DNA from 2 places in the Oribacterium sp. P9 genome. Region 1 is predicted to be linked to the other one. Evidence: predicted binding sites of a transcription regulator. Region 1 holds the regulator's gene; the other holds the start of a gene.
What was found. Region 1 encodes Rex, which represses fermentation and respiration genes when NADH is low (regulators of the CRP and FNR family bind a similar motif). Its sites were predicted from a motif close to ATTGTTAANTANTTAACAAT; they were not measured.
Positions count from the first base shown of each region.

Region 2: a site for Rex is predicted at 1,365-1,384, ahead of ACK8P7_RS09615 (flavocytochrome c). Genes of this name have one in related genera too.

Region 1 covers NZ_JBKEIS010000018.1:1,536-4,958, reverse strand. Annotated here, with positions in the region: gene ACK8P7_RS09380 (NAD(P)H-hydrate dehydratase) at 1-612, opposite strand, end outside; gene acpS (holo-ACP synthase) at 554-970, opposite strand; gene ACK8P7_RS09370 (redox-sensing transcriptional repressor Rex) at 972-1,628, opposite strand; gene ACK8P7_RS09365 (M20 family metallopeptidase) at 1,856-3,043, shown strand; gene ACK8P7_RS09360 (adenylosuccinate synthase) at 3,196-3,423, opposite strand, start outside.
Region 2 covers NZ_JBKEIS010000019.1:12,496-15,918, reverse strand. Annotated here, with positions in the region: gene ACK8P7_RS09625 (HAD-IIB family hydrolase) at 1-228, opposite strand, end outside; gene ACK8P7_RS09620 (ECF transporter S component) at 238-828, opposite strand; FMN riboswitch at 1,038-1,161, opposite strand; gene ACK8P7_RS09615 (flavocytochrome c) at 1,477-3,423, shown strand, end outside.

The DNA.
Region 1 (3,423 bases):
ATGTGCCGCGGCCAATGCTTCCGCCGCGTGGGCCGGGCACTGAAGGATCTCCTGTAGCGAAACCGCAGAGAGGCGCGCCATCTCCATCGGGTGTGGCGTGACGACCACCGGGATCTGCCGTGCGATCTGGTCGACGAGCTGCATGAGCTCCGGACGGACGCTCAGGATATTGAGGCCGTCTGCGTCGATCAGCAGAAGCGGGAATTTCCCAAGCCATTTCGACGGCGTTGCATCACACTGCGCTGCGATGGCCTGCAGCAGCTCGCGAACGAGCGTCACGCTCAGCGCCTCGGTGCCGAGACCTGGCCCCAGCACGAGGATGTCCGCCCAGGAGACATTGGCCTCGGACAGGACCCGGAAATTACTGTCCGAATCGTAGCCGGTGAAGATCGCCTCCGGAAGCAGGGACTGCACGATGAGGCGGTTCGACGCAGGGGTCAGGATGCGCACGAGGCCGGCGCCGCTGCGATAGGCGGCGAGACCGGCGAGGTAAGCGGCACCACACATGCCCTCCGAGCCGGCGGCCACGAGGATCTTTCCGTAGGTTCCCTTATTACTGTCGCTCCGGCGTGCCGGAATCTTCCTGAGATAGGTCGTCTTGTCTGTGTCCATCTGTGCCCTCCAGTATGGCAAATGCGATGACGAGCTCCTTCGTGTCGGAGATCGAGACCTGAATCGAGCGTCCGCCCAGCTCGTCATACAGTGTGCGGGCAGCGCCGTGAAGCACGACATAGGGTTTCCCGAGTTCATCCCGGAGCACCTCGACGTCGATCGGGCGGAAGCCGCGGAAGCCGGTGCCGAAGCACTTCGCGACCGCCTCCTTACATGCAAAATCACCGGCAAGCATGGAATCTCTTCCAGATGCCTGCCGGCGCTCATGCTCCGTAAAAATACGAGTCTCCGTGCCTGTTCGCCGGGTACTTTCGATACGGCTGATTTCCAGGATGTCGGTGCCGATACCGATCACCATCTTATGCCTCGTCCTCCGCTTCTTTCCGTCCGTAGGCTTCACCCATACGGTAGCTGAGACGCATCAGCGACTCGGAGAGATGCACGTTCTCGATGACGACATCATCCGGAACCTCGAGATCGACGTGCGCGAAGTTCCAGATACCAACGACGCCGTCGGCGATCAGCTGCTCGACTACCTTCACGGCCGGTGTCTTCGGGATGCAGACCGCTGCCATCTTGACATTGGATGCCTTCACGACCTCATCGATCTTCTCCATCGGAAGCACCTCGACATCGCCTACCCGGGTACCGATAACCGTCGGGTCCTGATCGAAGATAGCTCTTACGATGAAGCCGCGCTTTCGGAAATTTGTATAGTTCGCCAGTGCCTGTCCTAAGTGACCGGCTCCGACGATGATCATCTCATGCTCCTCATCGATGTTCAGGATCTTCGCGATCTCATCATGCAGATTTCGGATGTTGTAGCCGTAGCCCTGCTGACCGAAGCCGCCGAAGTTATTGAGGTCCTGACGGATCTGCGACGCCGTGAGCTTCATCCGCTTACTTAATTCGTTCGACGAAATGCGCTCGATCCCCTGATCCATGAGATCCTCGAGATATCGATAATATCTAGGAAGTCTCTGGATAACCGCCTGTGATATTTCTTTCTTTGCCATGTTAATGCGCTCTCCTGTGATATGATTTTGTAGATATTGCATACAAAATCATAGATTTCGTTCTAAATTATACAATCCTGTGAAATAGATGTCAAAGGCAAGTTGTAGAATTCTTAACAAATATATTGTTAAATAAGTATAAATAATAATCTTTTGTTTTCTATATTTTACAAGCACTTCCGCTGCCCTGTATAATGGGCTCATCAAAAAACGGAGGTGCTTTTAATTTGAAGGAAAGATTATTTCAAACGATCGATGGCGTTCGGGAAGAGCTGATCGCGATGGCCGACGATATCTTCGATCACCCGGAAACCGGCATGGAGGAGTTTCATGCCCTTGACGTTCTGACACAGTGGCTTATGCGCGAAGGCTTCGAGGTCGAAACCGGCATTGCGGGTGTCCCGACCGCATTTAAGGCAGTCTATCACCACGGGAACGGCGGCCCGAACATCGGACTGCTCTGTGAGTATGACGCGCTTCCAGGCCTCGGACACGCCTGCGGTCATCATCTGCAGGGTCCATCCATCCTCGCTGCGGCGAAGGCATTAAAAGAAGCAGACCTGGACCAGGCCTATACCATCACGGTCTACGGAACCCCTGCCGAGGAAAGCATCAGCGGCAAGATCCAGATGATCCGGAACGGCTGCGATTTCACCGATCTCGACGTGGCCTTCATGATGCACGGCGGTCCGAATACGCAGGTGGATGTGAAGTCTCTCGCGAACTCGAAGTATAAGGTAATCTACCACGGCACCAGTGCGCACGCTGCGCTCCGCCCGGAAAAGGGTCGCAGTGCGCTGGATGGCCTCATCCTCGCCTTCCAGGGCGTTGAGTTTTTACGTGAGCACGTCGCATCCGACGTGAAGATCCATTATACAGTCACCAACTGCGGCGGCACACCGGCCAATGTCGTGCCGGCCTATGCGGAGGCGAGCTTCTACGTGCGTTCCTATAACCGCGCTTACCTCGACAACGTCTGCACACGCTTCGAAAAGATTCTCCAGGGCGCGGCGATGATGACCGAAACCGAGGTGGAAATCATCCGCGAGAAGGAAGTCGATAATAAGATTCCGGTCATCCGACTGAACGATCTCGTGATGAAGCAGGCCGAAGAGATCGGCGCACCGCGGATCGCCCCGCCGAGAGCGCAGACCGGTTCGACGGATTTCGGCAATGTCATGCGCCGTGTACCTGGTACCTGTGCCCGCATCGCCTTCGTTCCGGAGGGTTCGACCGCGCACTCCCAGGCATATCTCGACGCCGGTAAAACCGAGGAAGCACACAAGGCAATCTTCTACGGTGCGAAGATCCTGGCCGGTGCCGCGTATGAGCTCATCACCGAGCCGGCACTGCTCGCAGACATAAAGGAAGAATTCAGAACGACGCTTGAAAAGGAAAATCAGGCCGCTAAGTAATTTCGGGTTCGGCCCGGATATCTCCCACTCCGATCCCTGATCTTCGGGTCGGAGTATAACACATCGTACCCCTTCATCTATACCCATAAAAACGAGGCGCCCATTGCAGTGATGCAATGGGCGCCTCGTTTATACTAGTATTTGTCACGCGATCAGATCTTCGGGGTTCTCTTCAGAATCTCGTGTCTCTCCGGACCATTGGAAACCATGGTGATCGGGGTCTCGATGTGCTTCTCGATGAAGTCGATGTAGTTCTTACAGTTCTCCGGAAGCTCGTCATAGTTCTTGATGCCGCGGATGTCGCAGTTCCAGCCCGGCAGGGTCTCATAGACCGGCTTTGCCTTGTTAAGGAGCGGTGTAACCGGGAAGTCGGTGGTTAC
Region 2 (3,423 bases), on a different contig from region 1:
AATGGACGCTCCTTCATAGATCAGCTCCGTGCCACAGCCACAGAGGAAACCGTCGACCTCGACCATCTCCATGATACGCTTCAGCATTCCGACGGTACGTCCTGAATTGATAAATACTTTATTGCCTTTTTCACGTGTGCGACGGAGCGCTTCCAGTGTGCTCGCCGGGATCTCGTGCTTTACTTCATCGATCAGTGTGCCATCCACATCAAAAAACAGTGCTTTCATATATACCTATTATTTCCTTCCGTGAAGAATCGGACTGATATAAGGATATACAACAAATGTGATCACTACGTCAAGAAGTCCTTTCACGATCGTAAACGGAAGGTTGAAGCAGAGGAGGCACTGAAGGATGCTCTTCATCGATGGGATGAGTGCCTGGTAGGCTGCGAGGATGACCTCCTCCGGCATGAAGTTGTAGTAAACCGGATACACAACGAAGTAGTTGGACGGAACAGATACGAGGCCCATCACGACAGCACCGGCGAGGGAACCGAGGATGGCACCCTGCTTCGTCTTCTTATGCTGGTAGATGCCACCGGCCACCGCGGTCATCACGGCACCGAGGATGAAGTTGGAGATCTCACCGACACCGAAGCTCTGGGAAGCCATCGAGTGCAGGAGGTTCTTGATGAGCTCGATCAGGATACCAGCGACCGGACCATACGCGAAGGCACCGATCAGGGCCGGCAGATCCGAGAAGTCAAACTTGATAAAGGTCGGCATGAACATCGGGACCGGGATCTCGATGAGCTGAAGCACGAAGGCAATCGCGGACAGGATACCGACCGCGGCGATGTAACGGGTGTTTTTTACGTCTTTCATGATGTTTCTCCTCCACATTTCGTGTACTGTGTTTCTTCCGGCACGCCGGGACTGCGTCAGGCAGGCCAAAGTCCCATGCAGAAAGCCACGCGTGATTCTTCAAGTGAGTAAGGAGGCGACGTAAAATCGCTGTGCCCGCCGGGATCAGCCCGCTGCCAGCATAAAAAAGTCCCTGAGCATACACTCAGGGACAGAGATATCGTCATCACTACACTCTTCTTCCATCCAGACTATACTGTTGGTACCGGAGTTTCACCGATTCAGCCTGCCCGGGTGAGCAGGGTCGCGGACTTTACCGCCAGTGAGGAATCACACCTCGCCCTGAAGAACTATTTTTGATTACGTCTACATTCTAGCGAATCCCTCCGTGATGCGCAAGCCCTTTTTCTGGGGGCCAATGTCTACATCCTGCGCCGCCCGCCTGCTGCTGACACAGGCGCTTATTTAAAAAGCACAACTTTTTTTACTTACTAAAGCTAATTTCGTAAGTAAATAGATTTACGAAAAATTCACTCTATGCTATAGTAGTCCACGCCAATGATAAAAAAATATCAAAAGGAGCCGGATGCGCGCATCTATGCCGCTCCACTACGTATAGGCTCCGGTGTCAAGTGGAAGCATTGGCAGAAACAGAGAGAGGAAAAAGACATGAAAAAAATGAATCTGGTGCTTGGATTCGCAGCAGCTGCCAGCCTTCTGGTGACAGCGTGTGGTTCCAGCAAGACCGAGACGACGGCAGCTGCGACAGAGGCAACGACCACCGCTGCTGCGACAGAGGCAGCAGGCGAGATTCCTGCAGACGCTGTGACCGCGACCGGTACAGCGAAGGGAAACAACGGTGACGTAACGGTAGAGGTTACCATGACGAAGGATAAGCTCTACAAGATCGAGGTTACCGAGCAGCAGGAGACCGAGGGTATCGGTGATAAGGCCATCGCGGAGATCCCGGGCAAGATGATCGAGAACAACAGCGTAAAGGTAGACGCCGTTTCCGGTGCGACCAATACATCCAACGCCATCATCGAGGCTGTAAAGGCAGCGATCAAGAGCGCGGGCTTCGATCCGGCTGATTTCGAGAACGAGATCGCCACTGCTGCGAAGGCAGAGGATCAGACACTCGACGCAGATGTCGTTATCGTCGGTGCCGGCGGTGCCGGTATGACGGCAGCGATCGAGGCAGCAGACGCTGGTAAGACCGTTGTGCTCGTAGAGTCCCAGGCGATGGTCGGCGGTAACTCCGTACGTGCAACCGGTGGTCTCAATGCTGCAAAGACCAAGTGGCAGGATGAGAACGAGTTCGGTGAGGATGCCGGTGTAGAGGCGAAGCTTGCAACTGCGAAGGAGAAGTACGCAGATAACGCGGACATCACCGCACTTGCAGAGACCGTCGAGAAGCAGTACGCAGATTATCAGGCAAACCCGACCGGTTACTTCGATTCTGTAGAGCTCTTCGAGCTGGACACCATGATCGGTGGCAAGGGCCTGAACAACTTCGATCTCGTAAAGACCCTCTGCAGTGAGTCTGCAGATGCGATCGACTGGCTCGACACCATCGGCGCAGAGATGCACAACGTTGGTTCTTTCGGTGGTGCTTCCGTAAAGCGTATCCACCGTCCGGTAGATGAGAACGGCAAGACCCTCGCTGTCGGTGCTTACCTCATCCCGATCCTCGAGAAGAACATCGAAGATCGTGAGAACATCACTCTTCTTCTCGACACAACGGCTGACAAGATCCTCATGGATGGCGATCAGGCAGTTGGTATCCACGCAACCGGTAAGACCGGCAACAGCGTAACTGTAAATGCTGCTTCTGTTGTTCTTACATCTGGTGGTTTCGGTGCAAACCTTGCGATGGTTGAGCAGTACAAGCCGGAGCTCAAGGGCTTTATGACCACCAACGCACCTGGAATCCAGGGTCAGGGTATCGAGATGGCAACCGAGGTCGGTGCTGCTACCGTCGATATGGATCAGATCCAGATTCACCCGACCGTTCAGTATGACACCGCTGCACTCATCACCGAGGGTCTCCGTGGTGACGGTGCGATCCTCGTAAACGCCGAGGGTCAGCGTTTCATCGATGAGGTTGGTACACGTGATGTCGTATCTGCTGCAGAGATCGCACAGACCGACTCCTACTCATGGCTCGTTGTAGACCAGAAGATGGTAGACGCTTCTGCCGTTATCCAGGGCTACATCAAGAAGGGCTACACCGTTACCGGTGAGGATTACAAGGCACTCGCAGAGGCGATGGGCGTAGACGCTGCTGCTTTCGAGGAGACCATGACGAAGTGGAATGGCTATGTCGCTGACAAGAAGGATCCGGACTTCAACCGTACCTCCTTCGCAAACCCGCTTGATACTGCTCCATACTACGCAATCAAGGTTACCGCTGGTGTTCACCACACCATGGGTGGTGTAAAGATCAACACCTCCACCGAGGTTCTGAATGAGCAGGATGCTGTGATCCCAGGTCTCTATGCTGCCGGTGAGGTTACCGGAGGCGTACACGGTGCAAACCGTCTCGGCGGAAACGCAGTTGCAGACTTCACCGTATTCGGCCGTATCGCAGGTCAGAACGCTGCTGCCCATGCTGGC